2 regions of the Micrococcoides hystricis genome follow, and region 2 is predicted to be linked to the other one. Evidence: predicted binding sites of a transcription regulator. Region 2 holds the regulator's gene; the other holds the start of a gene.

Region 1 (7,927 bases), on a different contig from region 2:
CTGGTCGTCTTGTCCCTGCTGCTGGTCGGCATCATCTGGTTCACCATTGATGCCCGCCGCAAGAAGAACAGCCCGACCATGGACCCATACCAGGAAGCCATCCGCTCCGGCGCCAACAACGGGGAAGAAACCCCGGAACTGGCCACCGCCAAAGTGACCACTCAAGCCACTGCCGCAACGGAGACTGAGGTGCGTGAGGCCGACGCCGAACAACCGGTAACCAAACCGGTCCGGCCCGCAGAAGGACCGAATCCGGAGGAACCACGTCAGGATGAATCGGGGCGGACCGACTAAGGTTCAGCGCCAGTCAGAGCTTGCAAGATGTTCCAACACAACCTGAATCCGTCGTGGCAGCTGCACCCCTTGAGGGACGGCTGCCACGATCGGGTTGGCCGGCAACTCATCGGCAATCGGCACAAACCGCACCGCCTCGGCCTCCGGCCCGTAGTTCCAGCGCGGCACCGTGTTGAAATAGGACCACGCAAAACCCCGGCCCACCATGGACAACAGCGTCTCCAACACTTTCGAACGCCACCGCAGGTTCGGCCGGAACCCCAACGAATGGAACAGGCCCAACACCCGGTCCACCGTCGGCGGTATATCAAACAGGATCAACGGCTCATCCATCAGCTGCTCCAACCGGACACTGGGCTGATCCGCCAACGGATGATCCGCCGCTACCGCCACATGCTGGCGGATCTCCCGCAACACCTTCTGATCCAAAAACGAGGGCCGCTGCGCCTCATAGCAGAGCAACACATCCAGCCGGCCGTTCTCCACATCCGGACCCAACTCCACCGCGGAGCCCTCCACAAAACTGAACTCCAGCGCCGGGTAATGCTCCGCGCAGTGGGTAATCAGTTCCGGGATCAACAGGGCGGACAGGGTGGCGGTACAGCCGACGCGGACCGGCCCGGACAACGACTGCTGCTCCTGCCGCACCGCCAACGCGGCCTCCTCGGACAGCGCACCGATCTGCTGGGCGTACCGCAACAACGCGTACCCGGCCGGGGTGGGCAGCACCCGTTTGGCGTGCGACCGCACAAACAAGCTCACCCCCAGCGCCCGCTCCAGCTCGGAGACAGCCATGGACACCGCAGCCTGGGTCACATGGTTGGCCTCAGCCGCCGCCGTGATGGAACCTTCCTCCACCGCCGCCACAAAATACTGCAACTGCCGCAACGTGAACTCAGCCATAAACACCTCTGATGTTTGAGGTAGATAAATTTTGCTTTCGATTATACAAAGTGTCACCCAAACTGGTGACAGTAACCTGCAAGGAGATGTGACATGACCACGCACCACACCGGCCCCCACATCGTGGCCCTCGGAACCTCCGGCGGTCCACGCTGGTGGAAAGGCGGCAACCGTACCGGCATCGCCACCGCCGTCGTTTTGCCCAACGGAGACTTCTACCTGGTCGATGCCGGCTCCGGAGTCGGCCGCCGCCTCGAACAAGCCGGACTGCCCCTGCACAAAATGCGCGGCATCTTCATCACCCACCTGCACTCGGACCACACCGTAGACCTCGCCTCCCTGGGCATCTTTGGGCTCTATGAAATCGAGGGCAAGACCGACAAACCCATCCCCATCGTCGGCCCCGGCAACCGCGGCATGCTGCCACCGCTATCCAAGTTCGCCACCGAGGAACCCAAGATCGTCAACCCGGAGAACCCCACCCCGGGCACCGCGGAAATGTTCACCAAGCTCATGGAAGCGTACGCCACGGACCTCAATGACCGCATCATCGACAGCCGCCGGGCCAACCCGCTGGACCTGTTCGACCCCCAAGACGTCGTCGTCCCAGCCGAAACCGGATTCCACCCGAACGAGAACATGACTCCGGACTGCGAGCCATTCCTGGTGTTCGAAGACGAACAGGTCAAGGTCTACGCCACCTTAGTGGAGCACCCGCCAATCGCCCCGGCCTTCGGCTTCCGCTTCGAAACCGCCGAGGGCTCGGTCGCCTTCTCCGGTGACACCACCTTCACCCCCAACATGATCACCCTCGCCAAAGACGTGGACCTGCTCATGCACGAGGCCATCGACTTCGACTTCATTGAGGAACTCTACGGGGGCCGCACCGACGAGCTCTCTCGTGCCTCGAAGGAACACCACTATAAGTCCCACACCTCGGTCGAGGACGCCGTCCGGGTCGCCCAAGAAGCCGGCGCCCGCCGCCTGGCTCTGCACCACCTGGTGCCGGGACTGGATCAGACCAAAGTCTGGGAACGCGGCCGGAACCACTTCGACGGCGAATTCTTCGTCCCCGAAGACCTCGACGCCATCTCCTTCGCGCGCGACTAACTTTTCTTAGTAGGTGAGACGGCCCGACACCACAGAACCCGTGGTGTCGGGCCTTGTCATGGGGGCGTGAAAAACTTTCTTTCCCGGGCTTGACACACCTGTGTATGAAATGTGGATAATTCCCCCTCAGACAGACAAGTTTTGCCTCGCATAGCAGAGAACTTGAGTGAACGCGAACTGAGATTCAGGTGAAAAATGTGAGCAAAAATATTTTCTGTCCACACGTCCACAATCGCCGGATCCTTGTAAACACAGGGAAGTAGCCAGTATCTGTGCGCAAGGTGGAAAACTATCCACAGTCTTGTCCACATCATCCACAGCGCGTTCCACAAGCTATCAACAGGCAACCCACAACCCCTGTGGATAGTCAGCTGGATTATGGGGATAACTCGGGTTTAGGGTAGTGGCAGAAGTCCCTCTTGAGACCCCCTCACACCCTTATCCTGTCGGTGCTTACCGGCAGCATTAAAGGTCTTGGGGAAACTAATCGGTGCCGACCAGCCAGGACGTGAACGTTGACGATCTCCCACTATGAAACGGGCGTAGCTTCCGCTGAAAACCAGAGCCGCAAACCGCCTCAGGACATGGTGGCAGAACAATCCGTCCTCGGCGGTATGTTGCTGTCCCCGGACGCCATTTCGGCCGTGGTCGAGGTCATCCGCGGGGATGACTTCTACAAGCCGGCACACGAGATGATCTACGAGGCCATCGTGGACCTCTATGGCCGTGGCGAGCCGGCCGACGCCATCACCGTCTCCGACGCCCTCACCAAGCGCGGAGAGCTCCAACGGGTCGGCGGCGCCGCCTACCTGCACGAGCTCATCGAGTCCGTCCCCACCGCCGCCAACGCCCAGTTCTACGCCGAAATCGTGGCCGAGCGCGCCGTACTGCGCCGCATGGTCAGCGCCGGCACCAAGATCGTCCAACTCGGCTACGCCCAGGACGGCGAGGTCGAGGACCTCGTCAACCGCGCGCAATCAGAGATCTTCGCGATCGCCGAACGCAACCAGGCCGAGGACTACGTCGCTCTCTCCGAGATCATGGAAGCCACCGTCGATGAGATCGAGGCAGCCGGCAGCCGCGGCGCCGGCGTCACCGGTGTGCCCACCGGCTTCTACGAACTCGACGAACTGACCCAAGGCTTCCACGGCGGCCAAATGATCGTCGTCGCCGCCCGCCCAGCCATGGGTAAATCCACGTTTGCGCTCGACGTCGCCCGCTCCGCCGCTATCAAGAACAACATGGCCACCGTCATCTTCTCCCTGGAAATGGGTAAGTCGGAGATCGCCATGCGCCTGCTCTCCGCCGAGGGCACCATGTACCTGCAAGACCTGCGCAAAGGCTCCATCAAAGACGAGCAGTGGGGCAAAATCGCCGCCACCGTCGGCAAACTCAACGACGCGCCACTGTTCATCGACGATTCGCCGAACATGTCGCTCATGGAAATCCGCGCCAAATGCCGCCGCCTGAAGCAGAAACACAACCTCAAACTCGTCGTGCTCGACTACCTGCAGCTGATGTCCTCGGGCAAACGCGTGGAATCCCGCCAGCAGGAAGTCTCCGAGTTCTCCCGCGCACTGAAACTGCTGGCCAAAGAACTCGATGTCCCCGTCGTCGCCCTCTCGCAGCTGAACCGTGGCTCCGAGCAGCGCCCAGACAAGCGCCCCCAGGTCTCCGATCTGCGCGAATCCGGCTCCATCGAGCAGGACGCGGACATGGTCATCCTGCTGCACCGCGAAGAGGTCTACAACAAAGAAACCGAACGCGCCGGCGAGGCGGACATCATCATCGGCAAAAACCGCTCCGGCCCCACCGCCAACATCGTCGTCGCCTTCCAAGGTCACTACTCGCGCTTCTCCAACATGGCCTCAGAAATGCCATCGGACTCCACCGGCGGTTTCTAATCGTTGACCAACGCCAGCACCACACAGCCCGGCCCCGCCGCCACCCCGCCACGTAGCCTCTACACCTCTGCCGCGTCGCTGGCCGCTGCCCTCGGGCTGGTCGGCATCGCCTACGGTGTGCAAGCGGTCGAGGGCGGCTTCCCACTCTGGTTCGCCCCACTGTTGGGCACCATCGTGCTCGCCGGCTCAGCAGAAATGCTCTTCGTGGGCCTCGTAGCCGCCGGCACCAACCCCTTCTTTGCCGCACTCGCCGGACTGACCGTGAACATCCGCCACCTGCCGTACGGAGTCTCCGTCCGCCGCTTCCTGACCCACAAATGGCCGCAGCGTGCCGCAGAAATCCACGTGATGAACGACGAGGCCGTCGCCTTCGCCCTCGCCCATCAAACCAGCGGTTGGGGCCGCCGCGCCTACCTGACCGAAGGCTACATGATGCTCACCGCCTGGCCCCTCGGGGCCCTCGCCGGTGGTCTCCTTGGCCGCTTCGTCCCACCCGAAACCCTCGGCCTCGACGCGCTCTTCCCCGCCGCCATCCTCGCCCTGGTGCTCCCAGCCCTGAAACGCCCTGAATTCCGTCTCATCGCCATCATCGGCATCGCACTCACCGCCGTCGGCACCTTCATCGTCCCCGCCAGCATCGGCCCGCTCGTCGCACTGCTGGCCCTGCCGCTGATCTTCCTGCCCGGCCAAGCCGCCCGCAACGCAGACAACAAAGCAGCTGCAGCCGAAGGGGAGGGCGCATGACCGAACTCATCAACCCCACCGTGATCGCCGCCGTCGCGCTCCTAGCCATCGGCACGTTCGTTCTCCGGGCCCTCGGCCCAACCGTTGGCGGCAGACTCGAAAAGCGCCCGCTCCTCAAACGCGCCGTACAAGCTGCCACCTACCTGCTGCTGATTGGCGTCAGCATCACCGCAACCCTCGGCTCGTCCCTGGAAACGTTCAGCGTCGCCCGGCTTTGCGGCGTCCTGACCGGCGGCATCCTTGCCTGGCGCAAGGCCGGCTTCCTCTGGATCGTTGTCGCAGCCAGCGCCACCACCGCGATCCTGCGCCTCCTCGGCCTGCCGTAACCACATAAATGGAACATACATGTGGATAATCAGAGCCAAAATCACCCTTTTGGATGAACTGAAATACCATTCTGATCAAGCAGAAAGGGCTAAAGGTGGGCGAGGGAAACTTCGAACAAGTTTCGAAAAACTCTATATTTATACGAACACATCTTCTATTATGAATGTATGAGTCAAACACCCACCCACCACCAGTCGCACCCTCATCGGCGGCCCTCGCGGGGGATTTTTGGTAGCAAGGCTCCCGACGACGAGGCTCCTGCCGGGACCTTGTCAACGACGCGGGATACCGGCTCCACCCCGGCCGACGCCATGGCCCGCGAAACAGGACGTTCCGGCCCAAAAACTTTAGCCGGTTGCGGGTTCTGCACCGAGGTGGCCTCGCACGTTGGATTCATTGATCGCAAGACAGGCCAGCCGCCAACCATCTCTAGCGCTGCCGAAGGCTTCGCCGTCATCGACAAGATTCAGAATCTGAAACGGTGGATCCAAGCGGTGGAGTTTGTCGCCGTGACAGCAACAGCCGAGCACGCCTTTCTGCAAAAGAATCCGCGTTTAAACCCGACCGACATTGGTGCTGACTACCTGCAAGACAGCAAAGATGACTGGGCGATCAAGAACTTTATCTCGACGCTCGCCACCCGACTCGGTCTCGAGTTTGCCCAAGCTCGGCGCATCCTCCGCGATGGATTTCACCTTGTCAATGACCTCACCGAAACCCTTGACTCCCTGAGGGACGGCCAGATCACAATCGCGCAAGCTCGGGAGATCGTTTTCCAGTTCGACGCCATGCGCGCCGCGCCAATGCCCTCGACGAACCAACCTGCCGACCCCGCGCCATCTTCCGAACAAGGCGAATTGCCCCTGACGCCAACCGCTGTGCCCCAACCGGAACCTGAAGCGCAGACAGACGCTCCGAATGCCGACAGCGCAACTGACACAACGCTTCCACCCGTGCCGGAAACTCCAACAGCGGAGCATGAGCCGCCGGCAACCCATTTGCCGGCCCCAATTGAGACCAAGAGCAAGGAACTTGAGACGGAACTTCTCGGCGCTGCCAAGCATCTGGGCGGACGGCGTTTCAAAAACCATGCACGAACCCTACGCGAGCAAAAGGCCCCAGAATCGAAAGCCAATCGAGCCAGGATCGCGGTCAAACAACGCCAGATAAACATCTCCGATGCCGGCGATGGCATGGGGCGGCTCACCGCCTTCATGCCACTGGACCGATTGGCGATGCTCGACGCAGAACTTGATGGTCGCGCCCGATCTATTCTGCGGCGTAGCGAAACGCGGCGCGGTCGAAGCTACAAGCAGATCCGCGCAGATGAATTCGCAGAAATCATCCTCTTTGGTGCCGGCCAAGTATCTCTCTCCGGCGAAGATACCGCAGGAAAAACAGCAACCATCGTTCCGGCTGAAGAACACGGCCAACCTGTTCTGGATGGTCTTGAAGAGTACGCTGTCGACGTCAGCGCACATGCAGCTGATCGGGCCTTGGTCCCTGGAACCGGCTTGGGCTCTCGGAGCAAGATCATCGTGACGATCCCAGTAGAGTTACTCATCAGCGCCGGTGGCTACCTGACCGGCGAAATGCTCAACGCGGCCAGACACCTACACCCGGAACTGATGAAGCTTGCTCAGCTCAACCGGAACAAGATCGAGCAGGGCGAGCAACCCTACCTCGGTCAGTTGCCGTACGGCGTGCCGAGTCCACACGCCCACGGATACGGGCCAATTGCACCACAGGCTGCACTTGAACTAGCCGCGCAAGCTTCGCAGTGGACCACCATCATCACCAACCCGGTGACCGGGGTTCCGATCGGAGTTGGCAAGAAGAATTACCGGCCAACCCAACTCATGCGGATACTCTTACAGCTCAGAGACCAGTATTGTCGGGTGCCCGGATGCCACAAACCGGCTATCGCCTGCGAGATCGACCATTTCCAAGGTTGGGCCAAAGACGGTGGAACCGACTTAACCAACCTGTGGCATCTCTGCCACGAACACCACGGGCTGAAAACAGCAGGTGTGTGGAAGTTCCGGCAAGCAATGCACGGTCAGAGTGGTGACATCGAGATTGTCTTACCCGATGGTCGAGTCCTGACATCGCCGACTCCCGAATTCGAGGCAGGAAAACGCTTCGACGTTCCGTAACGAAGCCGAACAACGCCGAACAACTTCGCCGGACAGGCTTTAAGTCTGAGCTTTCGAGGTCACACCCGCTTCAAGATCCAACAAGAAGCGCTTGACGTCCGTGCCGCCGCCAAATTCTCCAATGGATCCATCGGTGCGCACGACCCGGTGGCAAGGAAAAATCAACGGAATACGGTTATTAGCGCACGCGGAACCCACAGCGCGAGCACTGCCCGGAGCCTCCACCAGTCGGGCCACTTCAAGATAACTCTCCGTCTGGCCGTACTCGATCTCCTGAAGATGCTTGTACACCTTCTCTTGAAACTCCGTCAGGGAAGGGGAAGCTTCCACCTGAACCGAGAACTCACGGCGTTCGCCGGCGAGGTATTCATGAACTTCGTCGATCAGCTGGCGTCCCACGGCGTTGACTTGGTCCACCTCAACACGGGCGATGGGCGCCTCAAACTCGATAGCCAATTCTTTGAACCGAGCCAGAGCATCCTGACGTTC
Region 2 (7,927 bases):
GGATTTGTGGCTTCTGCAGCAACACACCGTAAGACCTAAAGCTCACTGCGCGCTCCTCTCATCGCCTCGACACCTTGTCTTTCTCCACCGGCACCTGCAGAGCAAAAGTGCCCGCAACGCGGTTCGCATCACGGACACCATGGGTCACAAGGATTGAAGTTTTCCCGTGCTTCTAGGCTAACCGCCCACACTCAGATGCAACGAATCAACCAGCTCCAAGAACTCCGGATCGTGGCTGAGAACCTGCTGCAGATAGTCCAGTTCGCGCTGTCGCTCTGCCTCTGAAACCTCTGCACCGAAGGTGACTTCTAGATGCAGTTCAGGGCCAGATCCACCACCTAGCAATTTGGCGCCATCGGCTCGTTCGGTCGCGATTCCGGCGGCAGGCATGATGCGCACCTGTTCGACATGCTTGAGCAGTTCGACGACCTGGCTGACTTGTGCCGCGACTTCTTGATTCCGATAGCTCGGTATCCACTCGCGCTGTTTCGCCAACGACCACACGGCCGGACGCCGGATCACGAAGGGCGTGTCGGTACCGGGGTCCAAGACCATCAGCTCAGCTTTTTCTGATACCGCCGCTAGAGCCGCACGCGGGGCGTACACCACCACCGGTCGGGCATCCGGGTGCCATGAGGTCAACCGTTCCACGGAGGAGAAAATAGGCAGCGTTTGCCGGCCATCGTTGGCGGAGAGGGTAATGAGCGCTACATCGGCTTCCTTATCCCCTACCAGACCGTGGGCACCTTCGACCGGTGCTACCACGGTCGGGGTCACCGCCGCGTAGACCTTCGCCTGAGCAAGGCCGGCGACCACCGCTGCTTCATCACCAGTGCGATGGAACTCGTCGACGCCGGCGACAAGGTCCGGATCCGCCAGCCCGTCATCGTTGTCGAACTTGTGCATGGGGTTGCCTGGACCGCTGAGGTCCCGGCCTTCCCAAGGGATGCCGGCCGAGTCGACGGCTCCGCCAGGGGTCAGTTTCAACCTGTCGAGGCGAGCCTGGATATGCCCGGGCAGCGCTTTGCTCCCCGGTGCCGCTAGCCCTTCGGAAAAACCGCTGTTTCGTTCGTTCGCGTTAGGTTTTTGGGATTCAGACATCGTCACCGTTGGCAATGGTCAGTGCCTGCGGGAGGGTGAATTTGTTCTCGTACAATGCTTTGCCGATGATGGCGCCTTCGATACCAGCGGGCACAAGCGCGTGCAGGGCACGGATGTCCTCCAGACTGGAAATCCCGCCGGAGGCCACGACTGGTTTGTCCGTGTGCTGGGTAACTTTGGTCAGCAGGTCAATGTTGGGGCCCTGCAGGGTGCCGTCCTGAATGACATCGGTGACCACGTAGCGCGCGCAGCCGGCATCCTCGAGTCGTTTGATGGTCTCCCAAATGTCGCCGCCTTCACTCGTCCAGCCTCTGCCGGAGAGTTTCTCACCCCGCACATCGAGGCTGATCGCGATCTTGTCACCGAACTTTTTGATGATGGTCGCGGTCCATTCTGGATTTTCCAAGGCAGCGGTGCCGATGTTCACTCGGGTCACCCCAAGATCTAAGGCTTGCTCCAGAGAGGCGTCGTCGCGCAGTCCACCGGAGAGTTCCACTTTGATGTTGAGCTCATCGACGATCCGTGCGATCGCCTCCCGGTTGGCACCACGTCCGAAGGCCGCGTCAAGGTCGACCAAGTGCAACCATTCAGCCCCCTGCTCCTGCCACTGGACGGCCGCGTCAACAGGATTTCCGTAGATCGTTTCAGACCCAGCTTCCCCCTGATGCAGCATGACCACTTGGCCATCCACAATGTCAACGGCCGGAAGAAGTTCGAGTTTGGTGTGTAGGGTCATGGTTCTCCCAATGTGTGGTGGTGGTGTGTGCGGCGTGAACTTACTGGGCGACAGCCCATGCGGCAACCAAGGATAAGACTGCGCAAACTCCGAAGCCAATGGACACCCAGCGGGGGAAGTCCTGCTTCCAGAACGAATACGCCCCGCCGATGAGCAGGCCGCCCAGAGCCATCAAGAGGCTGGAGGCGAGGGGAAAGTCTGTCACAGCGTTTCTACCCAGTTTCGCAGTAGCTGCAGACCGGCCCGGCCGGATTTTTCTGGGTGGAATTGAGTTGACCACAGTGGACCGTTTTCGATGGCCGCGATGAAGTCGACGCCGTGGTGGGCCCATGTCACCTGTGGTGGTTTGATCTTTGGGTTGCCCACCTCGAAGTCCCATTTCTGCACCGCGTAGCTATGGACGAAGTAGAACCGCTCATTGGCGACCCCTTCGAACATGTCTGACTCGGCCGGTGGGCATACGAAATCCCAGCCAATGTGTGGCAGCATCGGGGCATCCAGCTGCTCAACGACGCCAGGCCATTCACCGAGTCCTTCGGCTTGCACACCGTGTTCGACGCCGCGCTCGAAGAAGACTTGGTGTCCGACGCAGATACCCATCACTGGACGATTTCCGGCGATGCGCTGACCGATCCAACGTGGTGCACCGGAGGCCCGCAAGTCTTCCATTACGGTGCCGAAAGCTCCCACGCCAGGGACCAACAGGCCGTCCGCGTTCAAGATGGCCTTGGAGTCACGTGATAGTTCTACATTGGCTCCGACATGACGCAGTGCGTTCATGGCGGAGTGAATGTTGCCCGCCCCGTAGTCGAGGACGACTACTTCAGGACGGCCCATTTAGAGCGCACCCTTGGTCGAAGGGATGCCGGTCATTCGGGGGTCATCTTCCACGGCAGCTCGCAGTGCGCGGGCCAAGGCCTTGAACTGGGCTTCCACGATGTGGTGTGGATCCCGGCCGCGAATCAGGTGGGCGTGCAAGCAAATCTGCGCGTGGTAGGCGAAGGACTCGAACACGTGGCGGGTCATGGAACCAGTGAAGTGACCGCCGATGAGGTGGTACTGCTGGCCTTCTGGTTCGCCTTCGTGCACCACGTAGGGACGACCCGAGATGTCGACAACGACATTAGCGAGGGCTTCATCCAACGGCACTGTCGCTTCGCCGAAGCGGCGGATGCCTTTTTTGTCGCCTAGTGCTGCGAGGAAAACTTCACCCAGCGTGATGGCCACATCTTCAACCGTGTGGTGCACGTCGATTTCGACGTCTCCGGTGGCCTGAACAGTCAGGTCCATCTGGGAGTGCTTGGCAAGCGAGGTCAGCATGTGGTCGTAAAAAGGGACCCCAGTGCTGATGTCTGCTTGGCCCGTGCCATCCAGATCCAATTCAACAAAGACCTGTGATTCACTGGTGTTTCGCTGCATCTTGGCGCGACGACCAGCAAGTTTTTCTGCGCTCATCTCTTCTTTCACATCACAACGGCTAGCTAAAGACTGCTTCTATTCTAGTCTCTGACTGCGCTAGCCAACGATTTCTGCTAAGGCCTCAAGGAAACGGGTTGTCTCCGCCTCGGTTCCTGCCGTGACGCGCATGAAGCCTTCGATGCCGACATCTCGAATCAGCACGCCCTTGGCCAGCAGGCTCTCAAAGAGCTGCTTGTTGTCTTCAACACCACCAAAAAACACGAAGTTGGAGTCGGATACCGCAGGAGTGAAGCCAAGGCTGGACAAGCCCGTGACAATGCGATCGCGCTGCCGCTTGATGTCCTCGACGTTAGCCAGCAAGGATCCGCTGTGTCGCAGGGCCGCAAGGGCCGTTGCCTGAGTCATAACTGATAAGTGGTACGGCAAACGTACCAAACGCAGAGCCGCTGTCACCTCGGTGGCGGCCGCCAAATAGCCAAGACGTACCCCCGCCATCGCGAAGGCCTTTGACATCGTCCGTGTCACAATGAGCCGCGGCCGACCTTGAAGCATGTTCAACGCAGATTCTGTACCTGCTAGCGCGAACTCTGCATAGGCCTCATCCACGACCACAATGGAGTTGGATGATTCGGTTGCCTCGTACACAGCCTCCACAACATCTAGGCCCAGCGCAGTTCCGGTGGGGTTATTAGGCGAGCACAACAGAACAATGTGGGGTTGGTGTAGCCGCACTTGTTCGGCAGCGTGTTCGGGGCTGAGACTGAAATCTTCGGCTCGTGGAGCAGCAATGTACTCGTTGTTTGTCCCGCTAGCCAGGATGGGGTACATCGAGTATGTGGGAGCGAAGCTCAGCACTTTGCGCCCTGGCCCGCCGAAGGCCTGCATGATCTGCTGGAGAACTTCATTGGAACCGTTTGCGGCCCAAATCTGCTCTTTGGTCAGGTCGTGTCCCAGGTAGAGCGCAAGTGCTTCGCGCAATTCTACAAATTCACGGTCCGGGTAGCGGTTCATCGTCGCGGCAGCAGCCGCGGCGTATTTCACCACAGCGTCCTGAACATCTTGCGGGACCGGGTGCGTGTTCTCATTCGTGTTCAGTTGCACCGGAACATCGATTTGTGGTGCACCGTAAGCACTCTTGCCGCGAAGATCATCACGTAGCGGCAATAGATCCAATAGCTCCTGCAGCGCAGCTGCTTCTTCTGGAGTTTCGGGGGTGGGATTGATTTGCTGACTCACACATACAAGGGTAGATCAGTTTCATGGCACTACCCATTCGGAGAAGTTATGGAGTCGGAACCTCGATGCTCTGGCCCGGCTGAAGTGGGTTCTTGTCCAGACCGTTCAGCTCCTCAATTTGCATCATGGTGACAGCCACGTCTTGATCTGGGCGCTCAGCAGATGCAATATCCCACAGGGTGTCTCCGGCGTATACCGTGACCTGCTTCGTCGGGACGCCTTCAACGGAGCCGACAGCTTGGGCTTGGTTCGTTTGGGCCGCAAACAGGTACATCATCACGATCAAGGCGGCGATGATGGCTGCCAGTAACGGCATGCCCCGGAAGAGGAAGCGGCCGCGGCGGGTCAATGTCAATGCGGTAGTAGCGGTTGCCATTGTAACGATCCTTTCTGCGTCAGCTGGAGTTCTTACTCCTCCAACCAACACCGACTTCGAACATATCTTCGATGTCTTGTTCTATAAAAGTTCTAGCACAAAGTTTCGAACAATGTCGAGTGTCGTTCGAAGATACCTTTCATATCCGTACGATTTTCGGTAGCCTTGTGCTAGGCATATTTCAAGGAAATCAAGGCCCACCGACAGGATAAGAACCTCGCGCAAGGAGATACTCAATGGCTGGTCGCCCACGCGGAGCACGCGGAGACAAGAACAAGCTCAGTGATCGTCAGCGCACCATCTTGACCTATATCGCGACGGAGATTGCTGATCGGGGCTATCCGCCATCCATGCGTGAAATCGGGGATGCCGCAGGGTTGGCCTCCCTCTCCTCCGTGACTCACCAGCTCAAACAGCTGGAAAAGATGGGGTACATTCGTCGCGATCCGAACCGGCCCCGCGCTCTCGAACTGATCAATGATGCTCTACAGCCCATTCCGCTCCAAGCAGTTGCCGACCGGGATCACCTAGTTTCGAATGTGGATATGCCTCGTGGCTGGCTGGGCGATGGCGGCTATGTACCAACGACCGACACACTCGCGACCGAAGCCGAACAGGTCCAGGTACCCGTCGTGGGCCGCATCGCCGCAGGTGGACCGATCTTGGCTGATCAGCAAGTCGAAGATGTCATGACGCTACCCAAACAGATCACCGGTGACGGCGAGCTCTTCATGCTCCGGGTCTCAGGAGACTCCATGATCGACGCGGCCATTTGTGACGGAGATTGGGTCGTCGTTCGCAAACAACAGGATGCCCACAATGGCGACATTGTCGCGGCCTTGCTCGACGACGAAGCAACTGTGAAGACGTTCCGCCAGCGTGATGGCCACACTTGGCTCTTGCCGCAGAACACCAACTACGAGCCCATTCTTGGTGATCACGCAACCATCATGGGCAAAGTCGTCTCCGTATTGCGTTCAGTCTGAGAACCCGGAGTAAGGGCAACCGCTAGCTGCTCAGGCGTTTGAGCACCTGTAAGATCTTGTCGCGGTCTGTTGTGGACCAGAAATCCGGTAGCGCCGACTTGATGAACCCGCCGTATGACTTCTTGACGATCCGTGAATCAATGATGGCTACGACGCCACGGTCGTCGCTGCTTCGAATGAGCCGCCCAACCCCTTGAGCGAGCCGCATGGCCGCATGCGTTGCAGACACCGTCAGGAAGCCATTTCCCCCGGCACGGGCAACTTTCAGCGAGCGCGCCTTAGACATCGGATCATCCGGTCGTGGGAACGGAATCCGGTCAATGATCACCAGCCGCAATGCGTCCCCGGGAACATCGACACCTTGCCACAGGCTCATGGTGCCGAACAGGGACAGGTCCTTGTCCTCGGAAAAACGACGGATCAGGTCTGCCATGCTGGACTCGCCTTGGCACAAGATCGGCATGTCCAGTTCATCGCGGATATAGGCCGTCACCTCTTTTGCCGCGGCGATCGAGGAGAACAATCCTAAGGCACCTCCCCCGCTGGCTTCCATGAGGTCTCTGATTTCGCTCAGGCTTTCCGGGGAACGCTGTTGTGTTGGTTCCGGCAGGTGCTGGGCGGCATACAGAATTCCCTGTCTCGGGTAGTCGAAGGGGGATCCCACGTCCAGCCCACGCCAGCGTGAGCTTTCCTCCCGGCTCAACCCGATGCTGCCCGCCACCGAGGCGAAGTCGCCCCCAATCGCCAACGTAGCGCTGGTCAAGATGACAGTACGATCCTCCAACAGACCCTGTTTCAAAGGCCCTGCAACGGAAATCGGAGCGACCCACAACTGTGGCGGCGTCATTGGATCTGGATCTTGGTAGCCCTTGCCTGGCACATGCGTCCGGGGCCGAGTCAGCCAGAGGGCCTCATGGGCAGGACCTGCCGCGCGCGCAGCGCTGCCAGTGATTCCTTGGGCCGAGTTCATGACCCGGTCGGCCGCATCGTACACAGCTTGGAGTCGAGACCGAGCCACCTGCCGGCCGGCATCTTGGTCTTTCCCTGAATCTTTCGTATCCGAGAGCAGGGTGCGCGTCGCACTGAGCACGGCAGCCAAAGCAGCCTCTTGGGCCTGATTCAGCCCCATCTCGAGCAACCCGTCACTAGTTGCGTTGAAGGCGTTCTCGAAGTCTTTGATGGCCTCTTCTAACAAGGCTGGAGAGACCGAGGTGTGCTTGCGGGTACTCGTGGCGGCGGCCTTCATTGCCGCCGCGGAAAGCTCGGTAGACACCGAGGTGGTGATCCGGTCTTGGAGTTCGTGGGCCTCATCGATGATGACAACATCGTGTTCGGGAAGGACCCCGTATCCTTCAATGGCGCTGAATGCTAGGAGCGCGTGGTTCGTCACCACGATGTCAGCGGTTGCCGCATGTGCGCGTGACTGTTCGACGAAGCACTCGTCGTAGAACTGGCATTTGCTGCCCAAGCATTCCCGAGCACTGACGGAAACCTGCCGCCAAGCACGATCCGAAACTCCGGGAGAGAGATCATCGCGGTCGCCGGTCTCGGTTTCCGCTGCCCACGCACGCAGGCGTTGGATCTGCTCGCCTAGCTCACTCAATCCGGAGCCAAAGGACGTGGCTGCCTGCGGAGTCTGCTCCGTCAACGGAACGGCGGCACCATCATCGAGCATACCGATCAGGGCTTCTTGCCCCTCGTCTTCAGGAAAGCCGCCGGCGAGCTTGTTGCGGCAAACATAGTTTGACCGCCCTTTAACGAGCGCGGTTACTGCCTCCCGTGGCAGCTTGTCTTCAAGCGAATCTAACAACCGGGGAAGGTCACGACTCATCACCTGAGACTGCAACGCCAATGTAGCGGTGGAGATCACCACGGGCTTGTCGCTGTTCATGGCGTGATGCAGCGCCGGTACTAGATAGGCCAGAGACTTACCGGTACCGGTCCCGGCTTGTACGAGCAAGTGCCGGTTTTTCTCAATAGCTTCGACGACCTCGGCGGCCATGGTGACCTGACCGGGTCGTTCTTGTCCGCCTAACCCGTCGACAGCTTCCTGCAGCCACTCCAAGGCCACTT

The links. The regulator LexA, encoded in region 2, represses DNA repair genes until DNA is damaged. The targets are predictions, from matches to a motif close to TCGAACANNTGTTCGA.
Region 1: the regulator LexA is predicted to act here: its motif matches at 5,424-5,439, upstream of ACFFFR_RS08510 (HNH endonuclease signature motif containing protein).

Annotation. Positions count from the first base shown of each region.
Region 1 is NZ_JBHLUB010000030.1:108,043-115,969, reverse strand. It holds gene ACFFFR_RS08540 (tripartite tricarboxylate transporter permease) at 1-294, shown strand, start outside; gene ACFFFR_RS08535 (LysR family transcriptional regulator) at 298-1,197, opposite strand; gene ACFFFR_RS08530 (MBL fold metallo-hydrolase) at 1,291-2,307, shown strand; gene dnaB (replicative DNA helicase) at 2,823-4,211, shown strand; gene ACFFFR_RS08520 (AzlC family ABC transporter permease) at 4,215-4,955, shown strand; gene ACFFFR_RS08515 (branched-chain amino acid transport AzlD family protein) at 4,952-5,281, shown strand; gene ACFFFR_RS08510 (HNH endonuclease signature motif containing protein) at 5,450-7,438, shown strand; gene ACFFFR_RS08505 (methylated-DNA--[protein]-cysteine S-methyltransferase) at 7,478-7,927, opposite strand, start outside.
Region 2 is NZ_JBHLUB010000004.1:21,711-29,637, forward strand. It holds gene ACFFFR_RS03470 (MFS transporter) at 1-46, opposite strand, end outside; gene ACFFFR_RS03475 (SseB family protein) at 178-1,101, opposite strand; gene priA (bifunctional 1-(5-phosphoribosyl)-5-((5-phosphoribosylamino)methylideneamino)imidazole-4-carboxamide isomerase/phosphoribosylanthranilate isomerase PriA) at 1,094-1,837, opposite strand; gene ACFFFR_RS03485 (CG2302 family histidine operon protein) at 1,878-2,042, opposite strand; gene hisH (imidazole glycerol phosphate synthase subunit HisH) at 2,039-2,674, opposite strand; gene hisB (imidazoleglycerol-phosphate dehydratase HisB) at 2,675-3,292, opposite strand; gene ACFFFR_RS03500 (histidinol-phosphate transaminase) at 3,353-4,441, opposite strand; gene ACFFFR_RS03505 (LysM peptidoglycan-binding domain-containing protein) at 4,539-4,868, opposite strand; gene lexA (transcriptional repressor LexA) at 5,105-5,854, shown strand; gene ACFFFR_RS03515 (ATP-dependent DNA helicase) at 5,877-7,927, opposite strand, start outside.